DNA from 3 places in the Mesorhizobium sp. M1066 genome. Region 2 is predicted to be linked to each of the others. Evidence: riboswitches for the same ligand, from Rfam matches in the RefSeq annotation. Region 2 holds a riboswitch; each other region holds the start of a gene.
The links. A riboswitch is a leader RNA that binds a small molecule or an ion and turns the genes downstream of it on or off. The one in region 2 is predicted to bind cobalamin.

Region 1 (4,540 bases), on a different contig from region 2:
CGCACCCGCGGCGGCGCCCGAGGACAGGCCGAACAGGAACGGATCGGCAAGGTCGTTGCGGGTCACCGTCTGCAGCAGCGCACCGACGACGCCGAGACCGGCCCCGACGCAGATGGCCAGGATCGTGCGCGGCAGCCGCAGGTCGACGACGATCTTGCCGACCGGCCCGGCCACGTCGTGCCCGCTGAAGCCGACTGCACGACCAAGGGAGGCAACGATGTCGGTCAGCGGGATCAGCGTCGAGCCGTAGGCGATCGACAGCAAAGCGAGAGCGGCGATCGCCGCCGCTCCCACCAGCATGGCCAGTGCAAATGCCGGATGGCGCAAGCCTGGAAATGCGTCGTGTCTGTCAGGACGCGTGCGACGCACTTCCAGGATCTTTTGTTCATGCATGTCGTTGCCCCAAAACCGCTGCGCACTTTTGGGCGACAGGCATCAAAACGCTTCCGGATGCATGGCCTTGGCGAGCTTGTCGATCGCTTCGATGTTGGCCGGGCCGGGAGTCAGTTCGGCATAGCGAAGCGCGACGAAGCGCTCGTTCTTGACCGCGTCCGTCTCTTTCATGGCCGGATGCGCCTTCAGGAAATCGAGCAGCTTCCTGTAGCCGCCACCGTCCTGGTAATCGAGCAGGATGAGGAATTGCGGATTGCGCGACGCCACCGTTTCCCAGTCCGTGTTGCCCCAGCTGGTGTCCATGTCGGCCATGATGTTGTCGCCGCCGGCGGCTGATATCATGGCGCTGGGGATGGCGAACTTGCCTGCGGTGAACGGCTTGTCCTCGCCGGAATCATAGAGGAACACCCGCGTTCCCTTGGCGCTGCCGACCTTGGCGGTGATGTCGGCGAGCCGCGTCTTCCAGCCGGAGACAAGCTTTTCAGCCTCTGTCTCCTTGCCGAAGATCTTGCCCAGTTTCTCGACGTCGCCATAGAGCAGGTCCATCGAGGCGGCGGGGCGGCTCTTGTCGAGATGGACGCAGCTTTCCGTCAGCACCAGCGTCTTGATGCCGTGCGGAGCAAGCGTGTCGGGCGTCACTTCACCACCCGGCTTCATGCCATAATACCAGCCGGCGAAGAAAAAATCGGGCTCGACCGCGACGAGGTTTTCGAGCGTCGGATATTTCGGCGCCAGTTCCGGGATCGAACCCTGCTCGGCCTTGAATTCGGGACCCACCTTGTACCATCCGGTGATGCCGGTCAGGCCGACGATCGACGGCTGCAGTTTCAGCGCGAAAGCCATCTCGGCCATGTTGAGATCCTGGATGACCGCGCGCTTCGGCGGCGCATCGAAGGTCAGCGGCTTGCCGCAGCTGTCGACGGTCACCGGGAAGGCCAGGGCTGTCGAGGCCAGCAGCGAGAAGGCAAGCGAAAAAGCAAGGCGTTTCAAGGGTTTGCTCCTGTGGACGGGATGATCGATATGGGACGGCTTCAATCAGGATGGCGGCGCGGCACGGTTCGGAACATCGAACACCGTCAGTTCGCGGTCTTCGGTCGGATGGCGCAGACGCAGCACATCGATGCCGAAAATTTCGCGAATCAGCTTTTGGGTCAGCGCTTCGCGCGGTGCGGCGAGCGCTTGCAGACGGGCATGGTTCATCACCGCCACCCTGGTGGCGAACGGTGCCACCAGCGCCAGATCGTGCAGCACCGCGATCACCGTCATCTCGAAGCCTGCCACGAGGTCGAGCAGTTCGCCGCGGGCGCGCGGGTCGAGATGGTTGGTCGGCTCGTCGAGGAACAGTATCTTTGGCTGCTGGGCGATGGCGCGGGCCAGTTGGGCGCGCTGGCGCTCGCCGCCCGACAGCGAGCCGATGGTGCGGCCAAGCAGCGGCAGCAGTCCGGTCCGGCGCAGCGCATCGACGACAATGTCACGCTCCTCGCTCCTGCGCCGTAACCGAGCGTGCGGGACCCGGCCAAGCTCGACATAGTCGATCACCGCCAGCCGCGGATCGGGCTGGTCGGTCTGGCCGACCACGGCGATATGCAGTGCCCGCTCGGCAGCCGAAATCCCGTCCAGCCGCCGCCCGCCGAGCTTCACCTCGCCGGAACTTGGCCGCAGCATGCCCGACAGCATGCGCAGCAGCGTCGTCTTGCCGGCGCCGTTGGGACCGATGATGGCTAGGCGATCGCCAGCGGCCACCGAGAAGCTGACCGCCTGAACCAGATCCCGCCCATTGGCCATGGCGCAGAGGTCATGTGCTTCGAGAAGCGCTACGGTCATCGGCTGCCCGCCAGATTGCCGGGATGGCAAAGCGTGCACACGATGATGCGATGATCGATAGAGCCGTCCAACTTTCCGTCACTTTCCAAAACTGGCGACGGAAGGAAGCTGGCGAAGCGGCCGACAAGACCGGGATTCGCGTTTCCTCCCGGCACACCCCGTCCGGTCAACTCAGTGATGGCAGGTCTCCTGGCTCGCGGGTCGTTGCGCCATCCTGCCTTCCCAGCCTTGCCGGCCAGTGGCATTCACGGATTTTGCTCGCCGCTTACAGTTGCGGGGGCAGCCACGGCCTCGACCCCTGGGGATCTCACCGTGTTCCCTTTTCACCCCTCGCCTTTCGACTCGGGGACCATCACCGCTTCAGCGTAGATTTCCCCCAATCGCTTCGCAATGGATTTCTCGGACGGAGTGGTGGACCGGCTAGGGGAAACATGCATTTCACGCTCTCGATATGTAATAATATTACGCATTTAGAGGATGCCGCCTGGCGCTGTCAAGCGAAGCCTGCCGAATTTGGCTCGTCGGCGGCAAGGGGCGCTCGACCGCTGTGCCATATCGGTGTGCGACTGTGACGGGATCGGTTCGATTGCGCGGGATGCGCAATTTCGATCAAACTGGCCGCGCCAGGAAACGGCAGGATGATCTGGCCAATGCGAGGAGCAAAATGAACCCGACCGAGAAAGCGCTGTGGTTCGTCGAAAGTCATCTGCCGGAGGCGATCTCGCTTGACGATATCGCGCAAAGCAGCGGCGTGTCGCGTTTTCATGTGACGCGGGCTTTCGGCGCTGCCACGGGCCGCTCGGTGATGGGCTACATGCGCTCACGCCGGCTCACCGAGGCGGCGCGCAAGCTGGCCGGCGGGGCGCCCGACATTCTCTCCGTCGCGCTCGACGCCGGCTACAACTCGCATGAGGCGTTCACCCGTGCCTTCCGCGATCAGTTCGGCACCACGCCGGAACTGGTGCGCGCGCAAGGCACACTCGACAAGCTCGACCTCGTGGAGCCGATCCTGATGGACCAGTCCTTCCTCACCAATCTCGAACCACCGCGTTTCGAGACCAGCCGGCCGTTCCTGATCGCCGGCCTCGGCGAACGCTACAGCTGCGAAACCAGCGCCGCCATTCCGATGCAATGGCAGCGCTTCGGCCCCTATATCGGCAACATTCCGGGCGAGACCGGCGATGTCGCCTATGGCGTCTGCGTCAACGGCGACGATGCCGGCAATTTCGACTACATCGCCGGCGTCGAAGTGTCTGATTTTTCCGACCTGCCGAGGGAATTCAGCCGGGTGCGGGTGCCGGCGCAGAAATATGCGGTCTTTGCCCACCGCGAACACATCTCGACCATCCGCCGCACGGTCAATACGATCTGGAACAAATGGCTGCCGGCTTCCGGCCACGAGATATCGGATGCGCCGGAATTCGAACGCTACGGCCCTGAGTTCGACCCACGCAGCGGCAATGGCGGGCTGGAGATCTGGATACCGGTGAAGGCGTAGTCGGTCAGGCCATCGGCAGCGCCGGCCAGCGATCGACTATCCCGCCGCCGGAAAACACAGCGATCGACCCGAACTGCTGCAGCACGGCTTCGCTCTGCGTCGGCCTTAGAAACGCGTAGTCGCCGGGTTTTGCGGTCGCGTCGGCGGGCAAGCCCATGAATTGCTGGTTGGAGGACAGGCCGAGCAGCCCGTTCGCCTTCATGCCTTCGGGGAAGACGGGCTCGGCCATCCACTTGCCGCCATAGAGATAGCAGCCCTTGCGCGGGAAGCGGCCGAGCGCCTGCAGCAGGCGGGTGACGGCCGGCGGGCCAGGCAGCATCGGCTCGACCATTTTCAAGATCGGCGTGGCGATGAAGGCCGCCGGCTGGAAGCCGTCGAGGCCTGGCGTATCGAAATCACTGGGCAGCACGAAGGCCGAGCCCATCGAGACCTCGTTGGCCATGCCGCCATGATGAAGCAGCGCGGTCTTGCTGCCGCCGATGTTCAGGATACGGCGCTGGTCGGCGCCGAGACAGGCGACGAACGCCGAGGCCTGCGCCGACGCCTTGGCCAATGCCTTTGCCGGTCCGCCGAAAAGGCCGGGAATGAGCGGCGCATGCGCCTCGTAGGCCATGACGCCTTCGCAATGCAGCCGGGCCGGCAACGCGCTCAACGCCTTCGACAAGGCCTCAGGATTGGCGAACCCGCCGCGATGCAGCCCGACATCGATCTCGAAAGCGATGCGCAGGCCGATGCCGAGTTCGCCAGCGAGGGCGCCATATTCCGCCAGTCTCTCCTCGCTGTCGATCAGCCAGCAGACACGCGACCAGTCGACCACGCCCCTCG
Region 2 (4,540 bases):
CAGAAGATCTCGCGCTCGCGGAAATCGGGCGCCAGCAATGGCAGCCGGATCGCGTCGATGCGGCCCATATGGCCGAACCAGCCCTCGCGGCTCGACCGCTCCTCGATCATGAAGCCGAGCGACAGGCCGGGCATGCGGCTGCCGAGCAGCTCAAGTTCCTTGCGGAAAATGATCTCTTCCGGGCGGCGCGCACAGTTGACGAAGCCGACATCTGTCCATGGCGCGCAGTCGTTCAACCAGCGCAGCATCGACATCATCGGCGTCACGCCGGAGCCGGCCGAAATGAACAGATATTTGGCCGCCGGGTGGCTGTGCAGCGAAAAGTCGCCGGTCGGCCCATAGGCCTTGACGTGCGAACCGGGCGTCAGTTGGTCGAACATCCAGCGCGTACCGGTGCTGCCCGCCTGCGCCTTGACCGTCACCGCGATCGAGAACGGCCGCGACGGCGAGGACGACAGCGTGTAGGTGCGCATCAGCGGCCCGTCCGATGTCGGCAGTTCCAGCGTCACGAACTGGCCCGGCTTGTAGCGGAACCAGGTCTGGTTGTCGGAGCGGAAGGTGAAGGTCTTCACGTCAGGCGCTTCGTCACTGACGCCGATCACTTCCAGCACCTGCAGCCTGTCGTTCCAGGGCGTCATCTGGTCGAGATGGCGATAGAGGCCAAGGTCCGTCATCGCATTCATCCTCTGTCCCCTGGGCTAGGCGACGCTGCGCAGGGCCGGCCGGTCGCCTTCTGCGAGGCGCGGTCCGATGAACGACGCGTACCACTCGACGAACTGGATCACGCCGCCCTCATGCAGCTCCGAATAGGGGCCTGGTTCGTAGGCCGGCGACAAGATGCCGAAGGCGTTTTCCTCGACGATGCGGCGGTCCTGATCGTTGGTCTCGGTCCAGACATGGGTAAGCTCAGCGAGATCGTAGTCGACGCCTTCGACCGCATCCTTGTGGACGAGCCATTTTGTCGTCACCGCGGTTTCCGTGGCACTGATCGGCAGCACGCGGAAGGTGACGGCGTGGTCGCCGAGGATATGGTTCCAGGTCGTCGGATAGTGATAGAGCAGCAAGGAGCCGATGCGGTCGGTTGAAACGCTGTCGGACAGGTTCTTCTGGACTGCCCGTTTTCCCGTCATGGTGTAGCTGACGGCATCGCGCAGCAGGGGCGCGCGGGTGGCGCGGTACTGCCCTGCCGGATCGATGCGGAATTTGCTCGGCAGGCCTGATGCCTCGCATTTGGCCCAGTGCGCGACCATTTCAGGGTCGCTGTCGGCGCCGTTGACGCCGGTCACGGTCGGAGCCTCGGGGAAGGTCTTGCACAGCTCAGGATGATTGGCGGCGCAGTGATAGCACTCGCGGTTGTTTTCCCAGACCAGCTTCCAGTTGCCCTTCTCGACGATCGTGCTCTCGAAGGCGATCTTTGCTTCACGCAACCGGTGCGGCAAAAGATAGGGTTCGATCATCGCCCGCATCGGCGCGAAATCCGCCGGTTCCTTGGCCAGGCAGATGAAGATGTAGCCGCCGACGCTCTCGCAGGCGACCGGCTTCAGGCTGAAATCACTCTTGTCGAAACCGTCGGCCATCTGGCGGGCAAACAGCAGGCGGCCGTCCAGCTCATAGGTCCACTGATGATACGGACAGACGAGCTTTGCCGCCGTACCCTTCTCCGCGTTGCACACGCGGCTGCCGCGATGGCGGCAGGAATTGTGGAAGGCGTTGATCTTGCCGTGCTGGTCGCGGACAAGGACGACCGGGTAGTCGCCGATCTGCACGGTGATGTAGCTGCCCGGCTTCGGCAGTTCGCAATCATGGCCGATGAACAGCCAGTCGCGATACCAGATCAGCTCCATGTCGAGCTTGAAGTAGTCCGGATCGGTGTAAAAGGGCTGCTCCAGCGAAAAGCCTTGCCGGCGCCCCTTCAGGAGCCTCAGCATGTCGTTGCGGGTATCCATGTCCTGTCCTCGTTTCTAAGGACTGAACTGGTGGTGATGGAGGAAGGATTGAAACGCAGGCCGGCTAGGTGCCAGACATGCGCTATCCACCTCTTGACCGCCCACCGCGATCAGTCGAGTCTAACAATCTCGGGCTGGTTTCCGGGCTCTGGAGTTGTCCTTGCGGACCATCGCGACACCTTCCCAGGCAGTTGCCCAGTGGTCTCCCGTTGCGACTTGAACTCCACCACCGTTGCGGGGGCAGCGCCGGATTCTGACCGGCTTCCCAATTCTCCGCCTCGTCGTCACGAAGCGGCACCTGAGATGGTATGATCTAACCACGATCGGGGGCGCGCCGTCGGCATGAAAACGACATCGTATCCATGCGGCGCGACACGGCATGCGAACGTTCCCGCAGACCGTCGCGGGCTGAAATCCACCTCCCGGATGGCCATTTTGCCGGCTGCGATATCCCCGAATCGGATCCCTTGGCGGGGTCAAAAAAGGTTAACGGTTTCGAAAAGTGACTATTAGCTTGCTCTAAAATCGAACCGAACGGTTCGTTTCTGTTGACGGTGCGTGCAGGACGGTGTGAACGCTGGGCCTTTGAAACAGTCAGTGATCCGTTAGGTGGTTAAACCTAACACGCTGATATAAAGAAGAAAAATCTATCTCTAGACTCCCTTGGCACAATTTCAAGGTGTAGATTCATGGTCCACACGAAACAACTTCGTGATTGGAAAAGACGGGGCTGCCCTCCCACATCGGGGCTGTCCGAACGACGCGATTTCATTTCCAAAGACACGCCGCTAGACGGACGGAAAAAAGACGATACTGGAGTACCAAAAATGAAAAAGATCATTCTCACTGCCGCAGCCCTTCTGGCCATTTCCGGCAGCGCCTTCGCTGGTAGCGACCACTACGGTTCGAACGCCGCGGCAGCCACTGCTGTCGACAGCTCGTACACCGCTTCGACCAAGAAGTCGGAACCGGCTGCTCAGGCGCCTGCCCAGGGTGCTGACCGCAACCTCTTCGGCAACAACTAACAGCCGATTCCCAGTCGACGGCGGGCTCGCCCGCCGCCATGGCGAAATTCAGACATTCAGGAGTATTTAAGATGAACAAGATCCTCATTGCCGCCGCCGTTCTGGCCATCTCCGGCAGCGCTTTCGCCGGCAGCGACAACTACGGTTCGAACGGCTCCAACCAGCCTGCCGCCGCAGTGGACCAGTCGTACACGGCTTCCACCAAGACCTCGGAACCGGCTGCCCAGACGCCCGCTCAGGGCAGCGACCGTAACCTCTTCGGTCGCTAACAGCCAATTTCGCAAGCGACGGCAGCTGTGTCTGCCGTCCTGGCGAAATCCAGAATTCAGGAGATTAAAATGAACAAGATCCTTATTGCTGCCGCCGCCGTTCTGGCCATCACCGGCAGCGCGTTCGCCGGCAGCGACAACTTTGGCTCCAATGGCGCCAGTCAGCCTGCGGTTACTTCGGTTGACAGCGCGCATACGAGCTCGGTCCGCAACAGCGGTGGCCTCGTCGAGAAGCTGCTCAATTCGTCGGGCGACGTGGAGAAGTCCGCCCCTCAGGGCAGCGACCGGAATCTCTTCGGCCGTTAACAGCCGAAGCTAATCTTCAACAAAAGAGCGGCGGGGCTAGCCCGCCGCTCTTTTTGCGTCCAAGACGCGGTCCTGCCTCAGGCCGCCTTCGCTTCAGCCTCATGAAGGGCAAACGACCGTCCGTCAGCGTCGAAGATATGCAGGTCCTCGCCATTGGCGCTCAGCCGCAATGTCGAGCCGCGCTTGACCTCGACATTGCCGGGCAGCTTGGTCACCAGCGGCAGGTCGGCGCGACCGATGTCGACATAGACTAGCTGAACCTCGCCGAGCTGCTCGAGATAGTCGACCGTCCCCTCGAACAGATAGTCAGCGCCGCTGGCGATGATCAGGTCCTCCGGCCGCACGCCAAAGCTCACCGCAGCACCCTTCGCCGAAGCAGGCGTTGCGATCGGCACGGTTGCCTTGCGTCCGCCGACATGGCTGACGACGGTCGAATTGCCTGACTTGTCGATGGTCGCGGGCAGGATGTTCATGGCCGGCGAGCCGATGAACTGGGCAACGAACAGATTGCCTGGCTTCTTGTAGAGATCCATCGGCGTGCCGACCTGCTCGATATGGCCGTCCTTGAGCACCACGATGCGGTCGGCCAGCGTCATCGCCTCGACCTGATCGTGGGTGACGTAGATCATGGTCGTGTTGGGCATCGATTCCTTGAGCTTGGCGATTTCGATGCGGGTGGCGACGCGAAGCGCCGCGTCGAGGTTCGAAAGCGGCTCGTCGAACAGGAACACCTTGGGATTGCGCACGATGGCGCGGCCGATGGCGACGCGCTGGCGCTGGCCGCCGGACATCGCCTTGGGCAGGCGGTCGAGATATTTGGTCAGCTGCAGGATCTCGGCGGCCTGACGCACGCGGCGGTCGATCTCGGCCTTGTTCTCTTTGCCGATCTTCATCGAGAACGCCATGTTGTCGTAGACAGTCATGTGCGGGTAGAGCGCGTAGGACTGGAACACCATGGCGATGCCCCGCTTCGACGGCGGCACGTCGTTCACCA
Region 3 (4,540 bases), on a different contig from region 2:
TGCGGACGCGTCAGCTTCTAATGAAACGGGAAAAGAGCCGGCTTTGATGAAGTCCGATCTCCCCCCTTGCGGGGGAGATGTCCGGCAGGACAGAGGGGGGCGTGAAGGATCACCAACGACCCCGAGTCCTGGCTCATAAAACCCGGCTTTCGGCACTGGAACCGGCTCTGTAACAACCGCATCCTGCCCCGCCAGCCGCGCCAATCTCCGCACCAGCGCGCTCATATTCGCCGGGCCGCCCTCGCGGAAATAGTCGAGCAGGCCATCGAGCTCCTCGCGCGGCAGCGTCGAGGCTTCGATCAGGCGCAGATCCTCGTCGCGGCATTCGCCGGGCAGCAGCGCCAGCTTTATGCCGTGTGCGCGGGCGGTCGAGGCAAGCTGGTCGCAGCCGTAGCGCCACCAGTCGTAGCCGCCGAGGATGCGCACGAGGATGATTTTGGCGTGGCGGGCGACGCTGTCGACCCAGAGGTCGACGGACATCGGATGGCGCAAGTCGCGAAGAGCAGCCAGCCGCATCGAGGGCAGGTGTTCCGCATCGGCCTTCCAGGCTGCCGCCAGTCCGGCGAGATCGCTGTCGGTGAAGGACAGGGCCACGATATCCGCCGGCGTCTGCCGCAGATCGACCGGCTCGGCGAGGTCGTCGAGCGAGGCGGATGTCGTGGTGAGGATGTGCATCGCAACCCGTGTCCGAGATCAGCCGGCGAGTATACGCTCGATCGCCGGGCGGTTCAGCCCCTTCAGGCCGATGACGACGAGGCGCGAACGGCGGTCGTCCTGCGCCGTCCAGGCGCGGTCATAGTAATGATTGACGCGCGGCCCGACAGCCTGCAGCAAGAGCCGCATCGGCTTGCCACCGACCTCGACGAAGCCTTTTACACGCAGCACGTTCTCTTCTTCGGCGACGGTGGCGACGCGCTTTGCCAACTCGTCCGGATTGGCGATCGAGGCAATGTCGACGATGAAGGTGTCGAAGTCGTCATGCTCATGGTCGAATGCGCCGTCATGGTGGGACTTGCGGTTTTCGATGTCGTCCTCGACGGCGAGACCGAGCCCGAGCAGCACCGAGGGATCGACCTTGCCATGCGACGTCGGCACGATCTTCACCGCGCGGGCGGAATGTTCGTTGATGATGGCGTTGGCGCGGGCGGTGCCGGCGGCGTCCATCAGGTCGCTCTTCGACAGGATGATCAGGTCGGCGCAGGCGATCTGATCCTCGAACACTTCTTCCACCGGATCGTCATGGTCGAGCGTCTCGTCCCCGGCGCGCTGCGCCTGCAAGGCGTCCATGTCGTTGGCGACGCGGCCTTCGGCCAGCGCCGGGCCGTCGACCACGGCGATGACGCCATCGACTGTGACGCGGCTCTTCACGCTCGGCCACTGGAAGGCCTGGACCAGCGGCTTGGGCAGCGCCAGGCCCGAGGTTTCGATCAGGATATGGTCGACCCTCGGCGTCAGCGACAGGATCTTGTCAAGCGCCGGCACGAAATCGTCGGCGACGGTGCAGCAGATGCAGCCATTGGCCAGTTCGACGATGTTTTCCTCCGGGCAGGTGTCGATGCCGCAGCCCTTCAAAATCTCGCCGTCGATGCCGATGTCGCCGAATTCGTTGACGATGATGGCAATGCGTTTGCCGCCGGCGTTTTCCAGGAGATGGCGGACCAGCGTCGTCTTGCCGGCGCCGAGGAAGCCGGTGACGACGGTGCAGGGAACGCGCGAGACGGAAGCAGTCATGGTCAATCCTTCAGCAGGTCTAGGGGAGGGATGCGGGCAACGAGGCCGCGCTTCAGGCTATCGGGACGGCCACGCCACGGGATCAGGCCGTCGGTCGAGGTGGCGAAAAGCTTGGCACCCGTGATGAGGTCGGCGCCGCTGGTCGCTGTCAGGTCGCCGAAGACATAACTCCAGCAACCGTCGCGCAGGATGGCGGCGCTCAGGCGGCGCTTGCAATTGCCGAGGCATTCGACGCTGCGGATGCGGATGTTATCGCCAGATGCGGCGCGGCGCGTGTCGTCCGCCAGCAATTCGCCGGCGCGGGGATGAGCGTCGGCGCCGGTCTCATCGCGGCAGGAGGCGCAGACGATGATGGTGACGCCGGCCAAGGCATCATCATGGCCGGACGAAATATCCGCTGTGCCAGCCGAAAAACTGCTGTCGTGGTCCAAAGATCGGGCTCCTTGCCCGGAAACCCGCCGGGCGATCGGATTCTAAAGTCGCAGACGGCAGGTCTCCTGGCTCGCGGGTCATCGCCTTGGTAGCCGCCTTCCCGGGAACTCCCCAGTGGCTTTCGGCCTTGGCTCTTCGCTTACAGTTGCGGGGACAGCCGCGGATTTGGGATTTTGCCCCGCACCGCATTCCCTCTTAGCTCTTGCCGTTGCGGGCAAGAGACCATCTGAACCGGATTTAGGCTTTTGCGGGCAGCGGTGTCAACGCAACGCAGGGGCAATCTGAAATCAGGGGCGGGGACGCTTCACTACCACTGACCGCTCTTCGCGAATGCCATCTTCGTTGTTGGAATCAGGAAAAGCTGTAACGAAAGCCGTCAGAAGGATATCTCCATCTTGCCGGTCCAGCCATCCGGCGCTGTCACCCACATCGAAGTAAATGCCATCAACTTTGAAGCCAAATGTGTCTCCAGCAGGTCTAGGGTAGCGTTTTCGGATTGCCTGCGCATGTACGTCCCATGAAAAGGACGAAATCCTATCGAGGCACTCCTGCACCTCTTGGGTCAGCCTGGCTTTGATATCCATTGTTTATCCGCTAGCCTGTGTACGTTGGCTCAATTGTTATCTCCCGGCAACGCAAGGATGACCTGACGCAGCGCCTGGTACCCGTCGCCGTGGTGCCAGTCCTGATCAACGAGGAGCTCTTGACCTTCCGGCCAAGTTTCGTTGTCCAGGAGAATTTCGTTGCCGACCAGTGCTCCGCCATAGCTCGCCAGGAATATCCGGATGAAATGACTGCCAGGGCGAACCTTAGCCGTGAACAGTTTTTTCAAGCGGGCATAAAACGCTGGATATGTCCGGTTGAGAGTGCATTCCACTGCAGCCTGTGTGATCACAGGTCCACCGTAGATCTTCCAGCCAGCATCATTCCGTTGCCAGAATGCAATCTCGGCTTGCATGTTCTCGCAAACATGCTCCGCAAGGCCCTCGATCAGCACATGAAATACACCGATCAGGAATTTTCCGAATGCTTGGAAAATCGCCTGTTCACGCGTGTCGCCCAGTCCAACAAAAGATTCGATGACCGGCTGAGTGCCTAGCAACGGTGAGAAGACGTAGATTTCGAGAACAAGCCTGCGACCCGAGCCTGACGGCTCCTTGTCGAAAACTTGGGCTTCAAAGCGCAGGTCTTCCAGTTCAATCCTGACATCGTTCTGTCCACGGATGGCGCTGATCCCATGCGCAATCAACGCTTCGTGAATCAGGTCGAGAACCTCTTGCGATGCCATCATTGAACCTAGGCCGACAAAACTCCCTCAAACGGCTGCAGCCGACGGCTGATGTCAAGAGCGCCCGTCGCTGATCACGCTCAGCAGCGCCGGACCCAAATCCCCGGCAGGCGTCACTTCGATGCGTTCGAGACCGAGCCAGCCCTGCATCTGCTTCAATTCCTCGAACAGCTCTGCAGCGGTTTCAGGCGGCGCGCCAGCCTCCGCATAGGCCGCATGGACGCGCAGCACGCTGGCCGGACGGTCGGCCTTGAGGTCGACGCGTGCCACGATCCTGTCGCCGAGCAGGAACGGCAGGACATAATAGCCGTATTGCCGCTTGTCGGCCGGCGTGTAGATTTCGATGCGGTAGTGGAAGTCGAACAGCCGCTCGGTGCGCGAACGCTCGAAGACGACCGGATCGAAGGGTGCCAGCAGGGCGCGGGCCCCGACTTTGCGCGGCAGGCGGGCATCCCGGTGAAGATAGGCCGGCTTGTCCCAGCCTTCGACACGCACCGGCAGCAACTCGCCCGTTTCAACCAGTTCCTCCAACCGGCCTTTCATATCGGCCGGCGACAGGCGGAAATAATCGCGCAAATCGCCTGAAGTGCCCACGCCGTGGGCGCGGGCGGAAATGCGCAGCAATTCGCGGTGCGCGTCCTCAGGCGTCGGCACCGGGAGGTCGAGGACCGCCTGCGGCAGCACGCGCTCGGGCAGATCATAGAAACGCTCGAACCCGCGACGGTGCGCCGTGGTGATGCGGCCGGCCCAGAACAGCCATTCGAAGGCGTGCTTGGCATGGCTCCAGCCCCACCAGCCGCCCGAGCCTTTCTGGCCCTCCAGCGCGGAAGCGGCGATCGGGCCGCGCTCGGCGACCTGACGGTAGATCTCTTCGATATAGGAAGCGTGTTCGCGGCCCCATTTGGCGAGCCCCAGATACATTTCCTCGCCGCGCTCGGCGCGCTGCATGCGCCAGCGCATCAGCGGGTATGTCTCGACCGGCAGGAAGGAGGCCTCGTGCGCCCAGTATTCGAAAACCGTGCGCTTGCGCGTCACGGCCGCGTTGTCGAGCAGCGAGAACGGGTAGGGGCCAAGGCGCGAATAGAGCGG

Region 1: linked by a shared signal. The riboswitch ahead of NKH52_RS29055 (ABC transporter ATP-binding protein) and the one ahead of NKH52_RS23375 (aromatic ring-hydroxylating oxygenase subunit alpha) in region 2 are both predicted to bind cobalamin.
Region 3: linked by a shared signal. The riboswitch ahead of NKH52_RS21585 (DUF1636 family protein) and the one ahead of NKH52_RS23375 (aromatic ring-hydroxylating oxygenase subunit alpha) in region 2 are both predicted to bind cobalamin.

What each region holds. Positions count from the first base shown of each region.
Region 1 covers NZ_JAMYMR010000037.1:20,306-24,845, reverse strand. The annotation lists gene NKH52_RS29065 (FecCD family ABC transporter permease) at 1-300, opposite strand, end outside; gene NKH52_RS29060 (ABC transporter substrate-binding protein) at 436-1,383, opposite strand; gene NKH52_RS29055 (ABC transporter ATP-binding protein) at 1,429-2,217, opposite strand; cobalamin riboswitch at 2,380-2,586, opposite strand; gene NKH52_RS29050 (AraC family transcriptional regulator) at 2,882-3,715, shown strand; gene NKH52_RS29045 (DSD1 family PLP-dependent enzyme) at 3,720-4,540, opposite strand, start outside.
Region 2 covers NZ_JAMYMR010000022.1:12,732-17,271, reverse strand. The annotation lists gene NKH52_RS23380 (FAD-binding oxidoreductase) at 1-674, opposite strand, end outside; gene NKH52_RS23375 (aromatic ring-hydroxylating oxygenase subunit alpha) at 699-1,946, opposite strand; cobalamin riboswitch at 2,062-2,263, opposite strand; gene NKH52_RS23370 (DUF680 domain-containing protein) at 2,774-2,971, shown strand; gene NKH52_RS23365 (DUF680 domain-containing protein) at 3,043-3,240, shown strand; gene NKH52_RS23360 (DUF680 domain-containing protein) at 3,310-3,546, shown strand; gene NKH52_RS23355 (ABC transporter ATP-binding protein) at 3,624-4,540, opposite strand, start outside.
Region 3 covers NZ_JAMYMR010000018.1:92,169-96,708, forward strand. The annotation lists gene NKH52_RS21575 (cobaltochelatase subunit CobN) at 1-675, opposite strand, end outside; gene cobW (cobalamin biosynthesis protein CobW) at 694-1,731, opposite strand; gene NKH52_RS21585 (DUF1636 family protein) at 1,734-2,162, opposite strand; cobalamin riboswitch at 2,202-2,405, opposite strand; gene NKH52_RS21590 (hypothetical protein) at 2,451-2,747, opposite strand; gene NKH52_RS21595 (DUF6348 family protein) at 2,777-3,454, opposite strand; gene NKH52_RS21600 (winged helix-turn-helix domain-containing protein) at 3,506-4,540, opposite strand, start outside.